One region of the Paraburkholderia sp. MPAMCS5 genome, then DNA from elsewhere that is predicted to be linked to it. Evidence: riboswitches for the same ligand, from Rfam matches in the RefSeq annotation. Region 1 holds a riboswitch; each other region holds the start of a gene.
The links. Region 1 has a riboswitch for cobalamin ahead of cobA (uroporphyrinogen-III C-methyltransferase). Riboswitches for the same ligand answer to the same signal wherever they lie in the genome.
Positions count from the first base shown of each region.

Region 2: it holds a riboswitch for cobalamin, as region 1 does, so the genes downstream of both, cobG (precorrin-3B synthase) here and cobA (uroporphyrinogen-III C-methyltransferase) in region 1, are expected to answer to the same signal.
Region 3: it holds a riboswitch for cobalamin, as region 1 does, so the genes downstream of both, VOM14_RS16905 (TonB-dependent receptor domain-containing protein) here and cobA (uroporphyrinogen-III C-methyltransferase) in region 1, are expected to answer to the same signal.
Region 4: it holds a riboswitch for cobalamin, as region 1 does, so the genes downstream of both, VOM14_RS29495 (CbtB domain-containing protein) here and cobA (uroporphyrinogen-III C-methyltransferase) in region 1, are expected to answer to the same signal.

Region 1 is NZ_JAYXBK010000004.1:547,779-552,397, forward strand. It holds gene VOM14_RS12765 (cobyrinate a,c-diamide synthase) at 1-922, opposite strand, end outside; gene cobO (cob(I)yrinic acid a,c-diamide adenosyltransferase) at 926-1,528, opposite strand; gene VOM14_RS12775 (cobalamin biosynthesis protein) at 1,525-2,007, opposite strand; gene cobA (uroporphyrinogen-III C-methyltransferase) at 2,004-2,750, opposite strand; cobalamin riboswitch at 3,008-3,253, opposite strand; cobalamin riboswitch at 3,323-3,603, shown strand; gene cobW (cobalamin biosynthesis protein CobW) at 3,787-4,619, shown strand, end outside.
Region 2 is NZ_JAYXBK010000004.1:443,687-448,305, reverse strand. It holds gene VOM14_RS12290 (cobalt-precorrin-5B (C(1))-methyltransferase) at 1-408, opposite strand, end outside; gene cbiE (precorrin-6y C5,15-methyltransferase (decarboxylating) subunit CbiE) at 414-1,664, opposite strand; cobalamin riboswitch at 1,751-1,939, shown strand; gene cobG (precorrin-3B synthase) at 2,022-3,485, shown strand; gene VOM14_RS12275 (precorrin-8X methylmutase) at 3,478-4,104, shown strand; gene VOM14_RS12270 (precorrin-2 C(20)-methyltransferase) at 4,104-4,619, shown strand, end outside.
Region 3 is NZ_JAYXBK010000006.1:398,128-402,746, reverse strand. It holds gene lgt (prolipoprotein diacylglyceryl transferase) at 1-19, shown strand, start outside; gene VOM14_RS16930 (SIMPL domain-containing protein) at 131-862, opposite strand; gene VOM14_RS16925 (EVE domain-containing protein) at 1,034-1,492, opposite strand; RNA gene ssrS (6S RNA) at 1,585-1,766, opposite strand; gene VOM14_RS16915 (cell division protein ZapA) at 1,943-2,257, opposite strand; gene VOM14_RS16910 (ATPase) at 2,254-2,610, opposite strand; cobalamin riboswitch at 2,825-3,094, shown strand; gene VOM14_RS16905 (TonB-dependent receptor domain-containing protein) at 3,182-4,619, shown strand, end outside.
Region 4 is NZ_JAYXBK010000022.1:67,631-72,249, reverse strand. It holds gene VOM14_RS29505 (2OG-Fe(II) oxygenase) at 1-333, shown strand, start outside; gene VOM14_RS29500 (CbtA family protein) at 515-1,294, opposite strand; gene VOM14_RS29495 (CbtB domain-containing protein) at 1,306-1,527, opposite strand; adenosylcobalamin (AdoCbl) riboswitch at 1,579-1,665, opposite strand; gene VOM14_RS29490 (histidine phosphatase family protein) at 1,742-2,332, shown strand; gene VOM14_RS29485 (hypothetical protein) at 2,359-2,799, opposite strand; gene VOM14_RS29480 (ATPase domain-containing protein) at 2,966-4,483, shown strand; gene VOM14_RS29475 (ATP-binding protein) at 4,488-4,619, shown strand, end outside.

The DNA.
Region 1 (4,619 bases):
CGCGGATCGACGCCGCGCTGCGGGCGTTGGCCGCGAGCGCCGCCGCGTGCAGTTCCGGATAGCCGCCGGGCAGATAGAGCGCGTCGGAGCCGGCGGGCAAGGGCTCGTCGGCGAGCGGCGAGAAGCACTGCACGCGCGCGCCGAGCGCTTCGAGCAGCGCGACGTTGGCCGGATAGATGAACGAGAAGGCGGCATCGCGTGCGATTGCGATCGTCCTGCCTTGCAGCAGGCGCGGCAGCACGGGCGGCGTGGGCGCGCCGAAGTCGATGGAGGGCGGCAGAGCGGCCAGCGCGGTCTGGCCGAGCGCGTCGGCGGCGCGATCGAGACGCGCGTCGAGATCGTCGATTTCCGCTGCCTGATGCAGGCCCAGATGACGGTCGGGCAACGCGATTTCCTCGCTGGCGAGAATGTGTCCGCACGAGCGCAGCGCGGGCGGCAACGACTCTGCGAGCATCTGCGCGTGACGCGCCGAGCCGACCCGGTTCGCGAGCACGCCGTGAAACGGCACGTTCGGCCTGAAGTTCGCGAGACCGAACGCGACCGCGCCGAAGGTCTGCGCCATCGCCTTTGCCGAGATGACGGCGAGCACCGGCACGCCGAATGCGGTGGCGAGGTCCGCGCTGCTCGGCATGCCGTCGAAGAGACCCATCACGCCTTCAATCAGAATCAGGTCGGCTTCGGCCGCCGCCTGCGCGAGCAGATGACGGCAGGCTTCTTCGCCGACCATCCATAGATCGAGCGACAGCACGGGCGCGCCGCTCGCGCGCGCGAGGATCATCGGATCGAGAAAGTCGGGTCCGGTTTTGAACACGCGCACACGCCGCCCGAGCCGCCGATGGTAGCGCGCGAGACCCGCCGTGATCGTGGTCTTGCCTTGACCCGACGCGGGCGCGCTGATGAAGAGCGCGGGGCACGCGGGCATCGCTTAGAACTCCACGCCGCGTTGCGCCTTCACGCCTTGCTCGCGATACGGATGCTTGACGATCCGCATTTCGGTGACGAGGTCGGCGGCTTCGATCAGCGCATCGGGCGCATGACGGCCGGTGACGACCACATGCAGCATCTCGGGGCGCGCGTTCAGCACGGACAGGACTTCGTCGAGCGGCAGGTATTCGTACTTGAGCACGGTGTTCAGCTCGTCGAGGATCACCATCTGATAGTCGCCGCTTTCGATCATGCGGCGCGCCTCGTCCCAGCCTTTGCGCGCGGTGGCCATGTCGGCGTCGCGGTTCTGCGTGTTCCAGGTGTAGCCGTCGCCCATCGTGACGAAATCGCAGGTGGCGATGGCGCCGAGGAAATCGCGCTCCGACGTATGCAGCGCGCCCTTGATGAACTGCACCACGCCAAGCCGCATGCCGTGGCCCAGCACGCGCACGGCCATGCCGAACGCGGCCGTCGTCTTGCCTTTGCCGGTGCCGGTGTTGACGATCAGCAGACCTTTTTCGACGGTGGCGGCGGCCTGCTTTTTCTCATGCCCCTCGCGCCGGCGCTCGGTCATGCGTTGATGCGATTCGGGGTCCGTCTTCATGGAAAGTCCTGTTGGATGAGATTAGCGCTGTCTGCGCGCGCGGGCGTGGCCGATGCGATCGCGACGGTCACGCCGCCGCGAACGATCTTGCCGACTATAAGGCGTGCCGTGGCGACAGCGTGCAATTGCGCCGGATCGTGCGCGGCGGTGCTCATGCAGAGTCGATCCGGCACGGGGAGCGACGCCGCGAGCAGCGCGCACGGCTCGCAGACGCCTTCCACGCCGATGTGCTCGCGCACCGTCACCGAGGGCGCCGCGACCGTCGTCGCGGCAATCTGCGCGCGGCTAAAAAATTCGAGCGGCAACGCATGCCGCGCGCAGAACTCGAGCAAGCCCGGTTCGCGCGCTTTCGTTTCGATGCAAGCGACGCGCGCAATCTCTTCGAACGCATGCGAGCCGAGCGCGGCCCGCACGGCCGTTTCGATGTCGTCCGCCGAAGTATGCAGGCGGCAGCCGATGCCGACACACAGGGCTTTCATCGCGTGCCCGATGAACTGGCCGCCGCGCGCGCGAGCGCGAGCGACGCTACGCCGCCGATCACCACGATGGCCGGCGAGGCGAGCCGCGCGCGCGCCACGGCATCGGCGAAATCGGCGAGGGTTGCGAGCACATGCCGTTGTTCGGGGCGCGTCGCCGATTCAATCGCCGCGCACGGCGTGTCCGCGCGCATGCCGGCCGCGAGCAATGCGCCGGCGATATCGTTCAGCCGCCGCATGCCCATATAGATCACAAGCGTCATGCGCGTGGCGGCGAGCGCGGCCCAATCCGGCTCGTTGCTGCCCGCGCCGTGCCCGGTGACGAACACCACGCCTTGCGCATGATCGCGATGCGTGACCGGAATGCCGATCGCCGCCGGCGCCGCGATGCCCGCCGTGATGCCGCTGATCACTTCCACTTCGATGCCCGCGTCATGAAGCGCCCGCTGCTCTTCGCCACCTCGGCCGAACACGAATGGATCGCCGCCTTTGAGGCGCGCGACGCTGTGTCCCGCATGCAGATGGTCGAGCATCTGCGCGACGATGCCTTCCTGCGGCGTGGACGGATGACCGCCGCGTTTGCCGACATGCACGATGGCGGCATCGGCGCGCGCGAATTGCAGCACGTCCGGGTTCACGAGATCGTCGACGAGGATCACGTCCGCTTGCGCGAGCGCGCGGGTCGCCTTCAGCGTCATCAGCTCGACGTCGCCGGGGCCCGCGCCGATCAGCCACGCGCGTTTCATCGCGCCTCGCGAACGGCGTGCAGCATGAAAGGCGCGCGTAAAGCCGCCGCGAACGCAGACACGCGCGGCGCGGATGAGCGCGAGGCGAAGGAACGCAATGCAGTGGAGATCGAAGTCATTCGGAGCAACGTAGTCGGGCACGCTGGCTCACGCAGGTCGCGAACGCATTCGCCGCGTGGTGCGCATCGTGCTTGGGCGCCGGTCTATCCGTCCCTCGCGGATTTCGGCTGCCGGCGGGCGTGAGCGCATGACACGCACGGCCGCCTCCGCGTCTGGCCGGTATCCGGGCTGGCGGCCTCACGCGCTTTGCCTTCCCGTCCGCATTCGCTGGAATGAGTCGGACAGTGGCATTGAAAAACGCATGCGCGGCGCAGCAAAAGCCTTGCGCCGCAGGTCGCTTACCGTTGCGGGGACAGCACAGGTTGAGCGCGCGAGCGCGGCCTGTTTCCCGTTTAACTGCACACGCGAATGCATGTGCGGGCACCAAACGCGCGCATACGATAGCACACGCAAGCCCCGTCCGATAAGCGCGCCGGGCTTGCGTTTTCTTGACGCCAGAAGGCGCGCGGCCTACACTCGCACGCACTTCTGGTGCTCGTGTGCGCGCTCGTGCGCATGCAGTTAAACGGGAAACAGGACGCCCGCCTGACACGGATCGGGTCAACCTGTGCTGCCCCCGCAACGGTAAGCGAAATGTGGCGCTGTGATGGTTTGCATGGCGCCGCGGAGCCGGCTTCGGTGTCCACGCGCAAGGTCGCGTCGGCATCTCACCACTGGGCGAGAAATGACTCGTCCGGGAAGGGGAAGCGGCGCTTTCGCCAGCCCGGATACCGGCCGGAACACGCAGGACGAACGCCGCGGGGAAGCGGCGCTCGGTCCATGACCTCATGTCCGATTCCGTTGTCTGCTTTCTGCGCGTTTCCTGCTTTTAGCGGCAATGCCGTTGTTCGTTCCCTGTCTTGCGATGCAAACGTGCGCCGCGAACACGCGCGACTACACCGGCCGGCATGTGCAACTCCTACGCACGGACTCCACGATGCAAACTCAGATGCGCAAGATTCCCGTCACCATCGTCACGGGCTTTCTCGGTAGCGGCAAGACCACGCTGCTGCGGCACATTCTTCAGCATGCGGGCGGCAAGCGCATCGCGGTGATCGTCAACGAGTTCGGCGAACTCGGCATCGACGGTGAAATTCTCAAGGGTTGTGGCATCGGCTGCGATGACAACGGCGCTGAAACCGAAGGGCAATTGTATGAACTCGCGAACGGCTGCTTGTGCTGCACGGTGCAGGAAGAATTTTTCCCGGTGATGGAAAAACTCGTGGAGCGCCGCGAGCAGATCGACCATGTGCTGATCGAAACATCGGGCCTCGCGTTGCCGAAGCCGCTCGTGCAGGCCTTCAACTGGCCGCAGATCAAAAGCAGTTTCACCGTGGACGCCGTGATTACCGTCGTGGACGGCCCGGCTGCCGCAAGCGGCCAGTTCGCCGAGAATCCGCTTGCTGTCGATGCGCAGCGCAAAGCCGATCCGAATCTCGATCACGAGTCGCCGCTGCATGAGTTGTTCGAAGATCAATTGTCGGCGGCGGATCTCGTGATCCTGAACAAGACCGATCTACTCGACGAGGCGCGGCAAATTGCGGTTGAAGCGTTGATCCGCGAAGACATTCCGCCGCAAGTGAAGATCGTGCGCGCGCACATGGGGCAACTGGATCTGCACACGCTGTTCGGTCTCGAAGCGGCATCGGAAGAGACGATCCACTTGCGTCACGATCATCACGGTTCGGCGGACGACGCCGACCATCACCACGACGAATTCGATTCGATGGTCGTGCATGCCAACGTGCCTTCGCGTGAAGCGGTGATCGC
Region 2 (4,619 bases), 100 kb from region 1:
CGCGAGATGCTCGCGCATCATCTGGCGCGGCACCGGATTGATCGCCGGTTCGCCGACCGCGAGCGTGAGTCCCGCGCGCGTCACCGTGCCCACGCCCGGCCCCGCGCGAAACACCACGCCCGCCTCCGCGACGAGCCGCACGCGCGCGAACACGACCGCGCCGTGCGTGACGTCGGGATCGTCGCCGGCGTCCTTGATCGTGCCCGCTTCGGCTCCATCGTCGCTCAGGCGGCAGAACACGAGCGGCATCGGCACATGCTGGCCCTTCGGCAACACGATTTCGGCGACGTCGCTCACGACACCGGCGAGCAGCAGACGCGCCGCCGCCAGCGACGTCGCCGTCGCGCAACTGCCCGTCGTATAGCCGCTGCGCAGCGGCGCGGGTTGTTCGGGAGTTTCGTCACGCATCGCGGTCAGGCGGATGAACCGGCGGGTGGGCCGCTGACCACGCTCTGGCCGGCGGCACGCTTCACCACGTCGAGCAAGGTGATCGGCAGCGCCTGACGCCACGTATCGAAGCCGCCGAGCGGTTGCGCGTCGGCCAGCGCAATGCGCGTGAGCGCGCCGCCGTGACGCTCGCGCCATGCGGCCAGCGCGGCCTCGCCTTGCAACGTGACCGCGTTGGCCACCAGCCGTCCGCCTTCGCGCAGGTTCGCCCAGCACGCTTCGAGCACGCCCGCCGCCGTCACCCCGCCGCCGATAAACACCGCGTCCGGCGCGGGCAGTCCTTCGAGCGCCTGCGGCGCGCGTCCCGCGACGAGTTGCAGGCCGGGCACGCCCAACGCATCGCGATTGTGTTCGATGAAGCGCTGGCGCTCCGCATGCCCTTCGATGGCGATCGCACGGCAGCCCGGATGCGCGCGCATCCATTCGATGCCGATCGAGCCGCTGCCCGCGCCCACGTCCCACAGCAATTCACCGGGCGTCGGCGCGAGGCGCGCGAGCGTGATCGCGCGGACATCGCGCTTGGTCAACTGGCCGTCGTGCCGGAACGCGTCGTCGGGCAAGCCGCAGGTAAGCGGCAGACGCGGCGCGCCTTCGGTTGCGCGGCAGTCGAGTGCGATCAGATTGAGCGCGGCGGCCTCGCCCGCGGACCATTGATCCGCGCGGCCGTCGATGCGCCGCTCGCGGTCGCCGCCGAGATGTTCGAGCACGGTCATGCGCGTGGCGCCGAAGCCGCGCGCGTTCAGCAAGCCGGCCAGCGCGGCGGGCGTGCGGCCGTCCGCGCTCAGCACGAACACGCGTGCGCCGTCGTGCAGGGACGCGTTCAGCGCAGCCAGAGGCCGGCCGACCAGCGAGACCGTCGCGACGTCCTGGAGCGGCCAGCCGAGCCGCGCGGCCGCAAGCGACAAGGACGACGGCGCGGGCAGCACGCGCAATTCGTCGGCGGGCAACTGCCGCGCGAGCGTCGCACCCACGCCGAACAGCATCGGATCGCCGCTCGCGAGCACGCAAACGGACCCGCCACGCTCGGCGAGCAAGGGCGCGAGATCGAACGGACGCGGCCACGCGGCGCGGCGCGCGGCGAGGCGCGCGGGCAGCATCGACAGATGCCGCTCGCCGCCGTAAATCACCGACGCGTCAAGCAACGCGCGCCGCGCGGACCGTCCCAAACCGGCATAGCCGTCATCGCCTATGCCCACCACGGTCAGCCATGCCGGCATGCATCCATCCTCGTTCTGTATCTTCAAATCATGCGCTGTGCCACGCCGGTCAAAGCGTCCAGCCTCGTTGTGCTATTCGAAAAAAGGCATAATACAGCCGCCGGTGCCCTTCGGGGCCTAACAGGGAACACAGCGGAGAATACGGTGCCGCTGCGGCTGCCCCCGCAACTGTATGCAGCGAGTCCGCCTGCGCAACGCGCCACTGGTTCATCCGGGAAGGCAGCGGCGGACGACGACCTGTGAGCCAGGAGACCTGCCGGCCAGACTGTTCGTGCCAGCCAACATCGGGCGGGGTGTACCGATGCCGCAGCCATGCCGCTTGACGCATGCTCGGGCCGTCGCGCGACGCTAACCGCGGTGTCCGTCTTGAATCCAGCTTCGCCCACCACTGTTTTGCCCGACGCGGCTTGTGCGCCGCGGCCCTCGGCGTGCCCGGGGCTCGTGCGGATCGTCGCCGCGCGCGACGGCGGCATCTGCCGGATCAAGCTGCCGGGCGGCGCGTTGAGCGCGGCTCAGGCCGAGGCGATGGCAGACGCGAGCGAGCGCCATGCGAGCGGCGTCATCGAGTTGACGAATCGCGCGAACGTGCAGGTGCGCGGCGTGCGCGGCGGCCATGAAGCCGGGTTGATCGCCGCGTTGACCGATGCCGGGCTCGGGCCGTTGCACGATGCCGGCGCCGCCGCTCCCTACACGCAACAAGCGCAACACGCGCAACAAGCGCAACATGCCGACGACGTCCGCAACGTGATGATCAGCCCCCTCGCGGGCCGCGATCCGTTTGCGCTATTCGACACCCGGCCGCTTAGCGCCGCACTGCTCGCGATGCTGCAACGCGACGCGCGTTTCGCGGCGCTGTCGCCGAAATTCGCGCTGCTCGTGGATGGCGGCGAGCGGCTCGCGCGGCTCGATCATCCGCATGATGTGTGGCTCGCGGCGTCGCACGATGCCTCGGGCGACGTGCGCTTTGTGTTCGGTCTCGCAGGTTGTCCGCCGCCCGCCACCGCGCCGGCGCAAACGGATGCGACCGTGCAAAACGGCAGCGGCGCACTGGCCTCGGTATCGCCCGCGCAAGTCCCGGCGCTGGTTCGCGCGCTGCTGCACGCGTTCCTCGACCTTGCCGCCGCCGATGCCACGCGCATGCGTCATCTGCTCGCCGCACATTGCGCCGATGCGATCCTGCGGCACGCACAAGCCCATGTCGATTTCCCCTTGACGCGCGACGCAGCGCTCGTCAACTGGCGCCGCAACACGCCCGCCGATGCCGCGTTGCGCCTCGGCGCGCACGCTCAACGTAGCGCGGGCACGTGGCATGTGGGCGGCCAGCCGCCGCTCGGCCGTCTCGATGCCAACACGCTGCGCGGCCTCGCCGCCATCGCGCGGCAACATGGCGGCGGCGCGCTGCGCATCACGCCATGGCAAAGCGTGCTGCTGCCGGACATCGCGTCGCACGCGGTGCCCGTCGTGCTTGCCGCGCTACGCGAGCGCGGTTTCGCGTGCGATCCCGCCGACGCGCTCGCGCGGCTCATCGCGTGCACGGGTTCGAGCGGCTGCGCGAAGAGTCTCGCCGACACCAAGGCCGACGCGCTCAAACTCGCAACGTATCTGCCGCCGAACCTCGACGTGCACCTGAGCGGTTGCCCGCGCTCGTGCGCCGCCGCGCATTGCGCGCCCTTCACGCTGCTCGCGGTCGCGCCAGGCCGCTACGACCTTTATCGACGCGACGGCACGCCAGGCTTCGGCCCATGCGTCGCGCGCCAACTGACGATCGAACAGGCCGCCGACACGCTCGCGCGCCTCGCCCGGAGTAACACCGATGCTTGATTACATTCGCGACGCTCAGGAGATCTATCGCCAATCCTTCGCGACGATCCGCGCCGAAGCCGACCTCTCGCGCATGCCCGCCGACCTCGAAAAGCTCGCGGTGCGCGTGATCCACGCATGCGGAATGGTCGACGTGATCGACGATCTCGCGTTTTCCGCCCACGCGGGCGCGGCGGGCCGCGCGGCGCTCGCGCAAGGCGCGCCGATTCTCTGCGATGCCGGCATGGTCGCGCAAGGCATCACCCGCGCGCGGCTGCCCGCGAACAACGAGGTGATCTGCACGCTCGCTCACGCCGACGTGCCCGCGCTCGCCCGCGAACTCGGCAACACGCGCTCGGCCGCCGCGCTCGAATTGTGGCGCCCGCATCTGGCGGGCAGCGTCGTCGTGATCGGCAACGCGCCGACGGCGCTCTTTCATCTGCTCGACATGCTCGATGCCGGTGCGCCGAAGCCCGCGCTGATTCTCGGCTTCCCGGTCGGCTTTGTCGGCGCGGCGGAGTCGAAAGCCATGCTGGCGCAGGACAGCCGCGGCGTGTCTTATGTGGTCGTCCACGGGCGGCGCGGCGGCAGCGCGATGGCCGCGGCCGCGATCAATGCGCTCGCGACGGAGGTCGAATGATGGCGCAGCAATCACGCACGGGACGTCTTTTCGGACTCGGCGTCGGACCTGGCGACCCGGAACTCATCACGCTGAAGGCGCTACGTCTGCTGAAGGCGGCGCCGGTGGTCGCGTACTTCGTCGCGAAGGGCAAGAAGGGTAACGCGTTCAGCATCGTCGAGGCGCATTTGCACGACGCGCAGCAGCACTTGCCGCTCGTCTATCCCGTCACGACCGAAGCGCTGGAGCCGCCGCTTTCGTATGAAGCGATCATCGCGGACTTCTACGACACGGCGGCTGCGATAGTCGGCACGCATCTCGATGCGGGCCGCGACGTCGCCGTGATCTGCGAAGGCGATCCGTTTTTCTATGGCTCGTACATGTATCTGCATGACCGGCTCGCCGCGCGCTACGAGAGCGAAGTCGTGCCCGGCGTCTGTTCGATGCTCGGCGGCGCGGCCGTGCTCGGCGCGCCGCTCGTGTATCGCAACCAGAGCCTTTCGGTGCTGTCGGGCGTATTGCCCGAAGACGAATTG
Region 3 (4,619 bases), on a different contig from region 1:
GGCGCGCGCGCTGTCCTGATGCGCGGTTTTAACGCGCGGTGTTTAATGCATCGCGTGACCCACGTTTGAAAAAAAACGCCACGGCATGCCGTGGCGTTTTCATGTGCAGCGAAACCGAAACGGCGGTGCGTTATTTCATCTGCACCGACCCCGACACGTTGACCGTCACCGTCGACGTGCCGCCTTCGATCGGCACCGGCGCCGACATCTTGGCGTCGGCGCTCATGGCGCGCGCGCTCATCATCATGACGGGGCGCGGCATCACGCCGTTGTGCCCGACATTGACCTCGCGAATCGAATAGGCGCTGTAGCCGAACGCTTGCGCGGACGAAGCTGCCTGCTCGCGAAACGACCGGATCGCGTCGGCGGTGAGCTTCTGTTCGGCGGCGCGCTGCGCGGCGGGCGACAGCGAGAACTGCACGTTGCCGACCTGCATGATGGACGCCATTTGCCCCGCGAGCTTCGACGCCGCGGCGAAGTCGTGCGATTCCAGCACGATCTCCGTGCGGCCGCGCCATGCGGAGATACGCCCGTCGCGATCGGTGGACGGATAAATCGAGAACGAGCCCGTGCGCGCGGTCACGCCGCTCACGCCCTTGGCTTTTTGCAGCGCCGAATCGGCGCGCTGATTGAGCGTTGACGTGAGCGCCGACGGATCGCTCGCTTCCTGCTCGTAAAAGAGCGTGATATCGACAACGTCTTGCGGCACTTCCGCGCTCGCCTGTGCATTCAGCGACAGCACGCCGGCCGGTTGATACGGCGCGACAGTTTGCGCGCGCGCGGCGACGGGTGTGAGCGCGAGCGCGGCGGGCGCGGCGCAGACAAGCGCGAAAGCGAGTGCACGTGCGGTGGTTTTCGTCATTGTTGGACTCCTTGCTGGAACAGGGTTGCGCAGGCTTTGCATAAAGCGCCGCGCCGTGGCACGCGCCTTGCGCATCGCAGGTCGTGGCAGGTTCTTTAGGCGCCTGTCATCTAGCCTTGGTTCCCCGATTTCACCTTGCTGCAACCTTTGCTGTGTCGCGAGACGGCAGGCTCAAGCGAGCCGAGTCGTGATGAAGCGCCACTCGGCTTCGGTCACGGGCGTGATCGACAGACGGTTGCCTCTCGCGAGCACGCGCATGTCTTTAAGTTCTTCGTGCTCGCGCAAAGCGGCGAGTGAAATGAGCGGAATCTTCTTCTTGAACACGACATCGACGAGCAGCCAGCGCGGCGTTTCCTGCGATGACTTCGCGTCGTAGTACGGGCTCTTCCTGTCGAACTGAGTCGGGTCGGGATAAGCGGTGGACGCCACTTCGGCGAGGCCCGCAATACCGGGCTCGGGACAACTCGAGTGATAGAACAGCACGCCGTCGCCGACCTGCATCACGTCGCGCATGAAGTTGCGCGCCTGATAGTTGCGCACGCCGGTCCACGGCAGCGTTCGATGCGGCGCGTGGGCGAGATGGTCGATGCTTGCTTCGTCCGGTTCGGACTTCATTAGCCAGTAGCGCATGAATCGAATTGAACGTTAGAGGTTGAAGACGCAGGTGAACGCGAGGCCCAAACAAAAACGGCATCGAACCGAAGTCCGATGCCGTTTTAAATAAGGTCCCCGCCTTAGCCGCTAGGCCGGCATCCTGAACCGGGGGTTCAGAATTGGTCGCAGTTAGCAGCACTTCGGGTACATCAGACAGAGTGACGCGCACGCCCGTGCTACAAATTTCCGCAACCGTGCACATGGCATTGGTTCAAGGAATATATGACCTTGGCGAACCAGGCAGGGAAGCTAAACCGATGAAGCTGAAACGATTCAATTCAAACGTTTGCTGAGTGTTGTGCGTACATGCTCTCACTTTCCTCACGCACGCTGCTCAGGTACTTCTCATTTGCTTTGTTTGAATCCGGCCGATCCGCAGACCGGCCACTACTTGTTGCTCACTACTTGTGGCTCACTACGTGCTACTTACTGCATGCTGTACTGCGCGATGACAGTGCCCAACTGTTCGTTCATTTGATGCATTGTACGCCGGATTTCTTCAGCGGGAAATGCTTCTCCGTGACGCACGCTGGTTTGCAGCTTAAGCAGTTCCGATGCCAGCGAGAGCGCAGCCATGACTGCAATGCGATCCGTGCCGCGCACGTTGCTGTTATTGCGGATCTTCGACATCTCGGCGTCGACTCGTGCCACTGCCTCGAGCAGCGCGCCTTCCGTTTCCGGCGAGCACGCGAGACGATAGGGCACGCCGAGAATCGAAACTTCGATCTGCTTGGTGGTCATGCATTTTCTCCGTGGCGAGTGGCGTCGCTCTCTGCTTCGACTTGGTGCTGAGCGGGTTCGAGCAGATCGAGCTGGTTATCCGGCTCGTTGTGCGCGCGCGCACGCGGCAATTTTTCGAGGATCGCGTTCAGACGCACTTGAGCGTCGTCAATCTTGGCGGAGAGCGCGTCGCGTTCCGCTTGCAGTGCATCGCGTTCTTCGCGCAGCAGCGCAAGTTCCGTGCGCGCCGCTTCCGCTTCGGCGCGCGATTGGGCGAGTTGCTCTTCGAGCGCGACGCGCGCTTCATTGTGGCGCTGGCTGATCGCGATCAGCTTGCCGATATTCTGTGAGAGTGATTCGAGTTCGGTGAGCATGTGCTGCGTCCTCTAAAGACATCGCATTTTAGCGCGGAATGTCGCACGTTCCGACAATTGTCTCGTTTCGAGACGTAACAACACCGCTTTTTGCAGGTATTTTTCGACTGAAGATGAAAAAGTACTCATGTGGCGAAGATTGCGCCGGACCAACTCCGTACCTTCCGATCGATTCACGCGCGGCCCGCATTCTTGACTGACCCCGAGGGCGCTCATACACTGCCCGCACTCTGGTGCCCGCGCGCATGTCCTCACTGTGCGCGCAGTTAAACGGGAAGCAGGGCGCGTGGTTTCTCTGCGCGCGCGAACCTGCGCTGCCCCCGCAACGGTAAGCGACCGCATTCGTCATTGCAGTTGGCGCTTGCAATTCGATCCCCATCGTGTGTTCAGGTTCAACACGCGAGTGTGCCACTGCGCGTCACGCGTGGGAAGGCGGGATCGATATGTCGTCAGCCCGGATACCGGCCAGAGGGAGGGGCGCGCCCGTGAAATAGTGCAAGTGGACGCGCCTCGTTACGCGAAGGCCTGCGGGGAAGCAGGCCGCGCACGCCATCCACGGGAAACTCACTCCATGCTGTCCCCTATCGCCCGCGCGGCATTGCTCGCTTTTGCAGGGCTGCCGCATGTCGTCCTCGCCCAGACCGCCGCGAGCGCGTCTGCGTCGTCTGTAACTGGCGCAATCGCGCCAGCCGAAGCAAGCTCATCCGCCGCCGCGCCCGCAAGCGCGGATTCATCGCTCACTGTGTTATCGCCGGTCGTCGTGACGGCGGAGCGCGGACCGCAAGCGCTTGCCGACACGATTCCGCAGACCTCGCTGTTCGATCAGCAGGATCTCGCCGATACCACCGCGACCGATCTGCCCGGCCTTCTGCAACTCGCACCCGGTGCGCAAATCTCGCGCACAGGTGGCCCTGGTTCGACGACGAGCCTGTATTTGCGCGGCGCGTCGTCGACGCAATCGCTGGTGTTGATCGACGGCGTGCGGGTCGACTCGGTGAGTCTCGGCGCCGCGCAAATCGCGCAGATTCCGCTCGATCAGATCGATCATGTGGAAGTGGTGAACGGCAATGTCTCCGCGTTATACGGATCGGGCGCGATCGGCGGCGTGGTCCAGGTCTTCACGAAAGACGGTGGCGATCATCCGCCGCGTTTCAACTTTTCGGTGGGCTACGGCAGCTATCACACGCAGACGCAGCAGGTCGGCGCGAACGGCGCCTTGGATAAAGACGGCCGCACCACCTTCAGCATTTCGCTCGCGCGCTCGAAAGACGACGGCTTTTCGTCGATCAATCCGCGCGAGGGGCCCAACGTGAACCCGAACGCAAACGGCTATCTGAACGAAAGCATGTCCGCTTCGTTGCGTCACAAGTTCAGCGACAAGTGGGACGCGGGCGTCAGCTATTTCCAGTCGAACGGCAACAACAGCTACGACAACGCGTACGGCGTGCCGACCGATCTGAACAACCTGTACACGAAAGTGCGCCAGGTTTCCGCGTTTGCGAACGGCAAGCCGACCGACTGGTGGACCACGCACTTCATCGTGTCGGAAGGCGACGATCGCAGCGTGTCGAACACTAACGGCCTGTATAACGGCCGCTTCGACACCGACAACCGGCAGTACACGTGGCAGAACGATTTCGCGCTCGCCTCGCAGCAGAAGTTGCAGCTCGGCTACGAGCATCTGGACCAGAGCCTCGACTCGGATACGTTTGCGGCGCCCGCCCGTCACGTGGATTCGGGCTTTGCCGGCTACACGGGACGCTTCGGGCGCAGCCAGATTCAGGCCAACGTGCGGCGCGACCAGTACTCCGATTTCGGCGGAGCGAACAGTTACTATCTCGGCTACGGCTTTGACATCACGTCGCATTGGAAGGTCAGCGCGAGTTATTCGGATGCGTTTCGCGCGCCGAGTTTCGACGATCTGTACTATCCGTTGAGCGGCAATCCGTCGATCAAACCCGAGCGCAGCCATTCGATCGAAGCCGCGTTGCAGTACGCGTCCACTGCGC
Region 4 (4,619 bases), on a different contig from region 1:
TTGATCCTGCAATACGCCACCGACGACTACAACTGCCTGCATCAGGATCTTTACGGCGAACACGTGTTTCCGCTGCAGGTTGCGATTTTGCTGTCGGAACCCGGCGAAGATTTTACGGGCGGTGAGTTCGTGATGACGGAGCAGCGTCCGCGTATGCAATCTCGCGCGGAAGTCGTGCCGCTACGCAAGGGCGATGCCGTGGTGTTCGCCGTGCATCATCGGCCGGTGCAGGGATCGCGCGGGGCTTATCGCGTGAATTTGCGGCATGGCGTGAGTCGGTTGAGATCGGGGGAACGGCATACCCTCGGCATCATTTTTCACGACGCGAGCTGAGGTTTTTTCCGGGCGATGAAGCGACGGGGATAAGGCAGGAGTTATCAACACATTTTGTTCACAAGCCTGTGGACAACCGCCCCAAAACCACGCCAACTACTTGACGCGACTGGTTTATCTCTCGTTGCGCAGCGCCGCAACGAACTGTGCGGCGGCGCTCACAAAACAAGCGCCGCCAACATTAAACCGACCGCGCCGCCGCGCGAGCCGTCAAACGCGCCGACTCGCCCCGCTCGACCAGCGCGCCGAACAGAAGCCCGATCGTCAACCACATGATCGCCTGCATGCCGAGCGCCGCCACGCGGAATTTCCAGAGCAGCGCGGCAGGAAAGGCGGCCGGCACTTCGTCGATAACCGGCATCGAAATCTGAACCGCCGCAATGACCGCGACAAACACCAGCCCCGCCACGATCGAGCCGTTCCATGCGCCGAGCTTCATCGCTGCCCGACGTCGAACCTTCAGCGAAAAAACCAGCGTCGCGAGGGAAATCGCGATCATCAGAAAGAAGAGACCCGTGCGCATTCCGATCGTTTCCGGGTCGCCGACCGCAGGTGGATTCGCCGGATACTTGATGTTCGGAACGATCACGAGCGCGACGAAAGCGCCCAGCGCAAGCCACGCCGACAACGCGCGCGCGCTCATCGCGCCCACTCGCCCGTACGCGTACGCAAAGACCAGCGAGAACAGTCCGCCGAACGCCGCGCCGTATGCCACGACGCCGGTCAGCAAGCCCCATCCGGCCTGTACATCGCGGCTGACGAGTGCCTCCTCGTGTGCGTGTTCCTCCTGCGCGCCCGCATGATCATGCCCATGCGTCGCACCGCTCGCGACATCGGCTTTTTCTTCGAAGGCGATCGCCCGATCGACCTGCGGCTCGCCTGCCACGCGCGCGAACGCGAACGTGAGCAGTCCCGCGGCGATGCCTGCAAGCATGCCGCGCAACAATAATCTACCGACCATGTTCTGCTCCGTTAGTGGCAGGGAAAGCCGAGCAGATGGCGGCCGTCGTGCACGAACTCATGCACGTACATGCCAGGCACCAGAGAAGTCGCGCCCTGTTCCGCGCCGACGAAATACAGCGCGAGCAACAGCAGCAATCCGCCGAAAACGGCCCAAGGCAGCAGCTCACGCAGCGGAATCGGCGTGGGTTGAATGGCCGGCTGGCGGACGGGATCGAAAACAGCTTCAGTCATGATGGACATCTCCTGGGGTAACGCGCCCCGTAGTCGATTACAAAGGAATGGTGCGAAGCTCAGGTCTGGCTTTCGGCACATGCTGCCGATTACAGTGGCGCGACCGCGCCGGGCTCTCACCGGCTTCCGCGCTTCGCAGTGCGGCTATTCTACGCGCTAAACTTCGGCGCCCGCGTTTCGCGACCGCACACGCAGTTTTCAGGGGAAGTGACGAATGAATCTACGGCTGTCGCTCATCAGCCATGCACCGACCGCCGCGATGCGCGCGGGCCGCATTCCCGCCGACGATCCGCTCGACGCGCGCGGCCTGACCGACGCGCAGGCCGCGCGCGCCCATTTGCCCCTTGCCGGCGATGCGCTCGCCTTCGTGAGTCCGGCCCTTTGCGCGCGCGACACGGCATCGGCGCTCGGCTTCACGGCAACCGTGGAACCCGGTCTCGCGGATCTCGATTACGGCGCCTGGCGCGGACTGCGCCTGGCGGACCTCGCCGCCGACATGCCCGACGAACTGTCCGCGTGGACGCGCGATCCCGAAGCCGCGCCTCACGGCGGCGAGTCGTTCGGTCAACTCGTGAAGCGCATCGGCGAATGGCTCGACGCGCTCAATGTCGCGCCGGGCCACGCGACGAATCACACGCGCGACATCGTCGCCGTCACGCATGCGCCGGTGATGCGCGCGGCGATCGTGCATGTATTGGGCGCATCGCCGGCCATCTACTCACGCATTGAAATCGCACCGCTCGCCGTCGTGACGCTCCAGCGCTCGCAGCGGCGCGGCTGGACATGGCAGCCGTCGTCGCGCTGACATCGAGTCCGCGCTTTGAACACGCGCTACTTCCCCGTCACTGACAAACGCAGCTTGCCCGAACCGGCAGGCATCAACGTAATGTCCGTGCGCTTGCCTCGCGCGCCCAGATAAAAATGCTGACGTCCCGGCGAATTCTGATCGTGCGTCGCGTCCGGCAAACACGAAGCGATATCGGCCGCGACGGCTTGCAACGCATCGGCTGTCGAGCCCGAATCGCGATGCGGCGTCCACATGCATTGATAGCTTCCACGTGACGACCCGCATTGCGCGTCGTCACCGTAGGGCTCGGCGACGCCTTTGCCGTCGTCCGGTGTCAGCGCGGCCAGCCCGTTCGGCGCGGCAGCCACGATCCGTTTGAGCGACGCGCAAGGGCTCGGCGAATCGTCCGCACTGGCGGAACACGGCGCGAGGCCGCAGAACGCCGCAACAGCGAGCGCGGCGACAAGTGGCTTGTGGGTTCTCATGGCGGCACGTCCTCGAAAAGTGGCACACGTGTTCCCTTATTGCACGTTTGATGCCGCGGCTCGTCTGCATGCTGCTTCGCTGACTGGGCGTCAGGCACACAACTTGCGTCCCCGCGATACCGGCTGATCGATCTGTCAGCCCGCTCATCCACGCGATAACTACATCATGTCAAACGACGCCGCCAGTCACGCCCCAACCCGTCTGCACTCGGGAATCGAGGGGATCGATAATATTCTGGGAGGCGGTCTCACGCCCCAACGCATGTACCTCGTGGAAGGAGCGCCAGGCACGGGTAAAACGACCCTCGCCTTGCAATTTTTACTCAAGGGCGTCGACGAAGGGCAGGTGGGTTTGTACGTGACGCTGTCCGAGACGCGTGACGAACTGATCGCGGTCGCCGAGAGCCACGGCTGGGACATCAGCGGTTTCAAGGTTCTCGAACTCCTTTCCGACGAAGGCCTCGACCCGCAATTCGAGCAGACCGTGCTGCATCCCGCCGAAGTCGAACTGGGCGAGACAGTGCGCAACGTGATCGCGCAGGTGGATGAAGTCAAACCCACGCGCATCGTGCTCGACAGCCTCTCCGAGTTGCGCCTGCTGTCGCAGAATCCGCTGCGCTACCGGCGTCAGATTCTCGCGCTCAAACGCTATTTCGCCACGCGCGAGTGCACGGTGCTGCTGCTCGACGACAACACGTCCGATCCGTCCGACATTCAATTGCACAGCATCGCGCACGGCGTGATCTCGCTCGACAACGTCGTGCACGACTACGGCGGCAACCGGCGGCGCGTGCGCATTGCCAAGATGCGCGGCATCAAGTTTCGCGAGGGCTATCACGACATCACGCTCGACACGGGCGGCATCCGTGTCTATCCGCGCCTCGTCGCGGCCGAACATCATGCGGAATTCGACACGCAGGCGCTGAGCACCGGCACGTCGGGCCTCGACGCACTGCTCGGCGGCGGCCTCATTCCCGGCACCAATGTACTGATGGTCGGGCCGTCGGGCGTTGGCAAAACGACGACCGTGGTCTCCTGCCTGATCGCGGCACTGGAGCGAGGCGAGCGCTGCGTCTACTACGTCTTCGACGAAACGCTCGTCACCCTGATCGCGCGCTGCGTGACTGTCGGCCTGAATCTCGCGCCTTACGTCGAAAACGGACTTCTCACGCTGCGTCAAATCGATCCCGCCGAAATCTCGCCAGGCGAATTCGCAAGCGACGTGCGCGTTTCCGTTGAGAACAAGGGCGTGAAATATGTCGCGATCGACAGTCTGAATGCCTATCTGCAAGCCATGCCCGGCGAGCGCTTTCTGCTCCTGCAGATGCACGAACTGCTCGGCTATCTCAACCAGCAAGGCGTGCTGACGATGCTCGTGCTCGGGCAGCACGGCGTCATTGGCGAGATTCAAAGCGATATCGATATCAGCTACCTGAGCGATGTCGTCATCCTGTTCCGCTACTTCGAGCACCACGGCGAAGTGCTCACCGCCGTGACTGCCGTGAAGAGCCGCGCCAACGCGCATGAACGCTCGATTCGCCAGTTCCGCCTCACGAGTGAGGGCGTCGAGGTCGGCGAAGCACTGCGCGACTTCGAAGGCGTGCTGTCCGGGCTGCCGTCCTACCGCGGCGGCACCGCGCTGCTCGGCGCGCAGGACCACGTCATCGACACGTCGCGGCAGTAGCGTGATGGAGCAGCGCGTCCTCATTCTCGCGCCGTTTGGCCGCGACGCCGATGTCATCGCCGAGGTTCTGCACAAGGATCAGCGCGACTGCGTGACCTGCGGCGACGCCCAGGTGCTCGCCGAATCGCTCGATGCC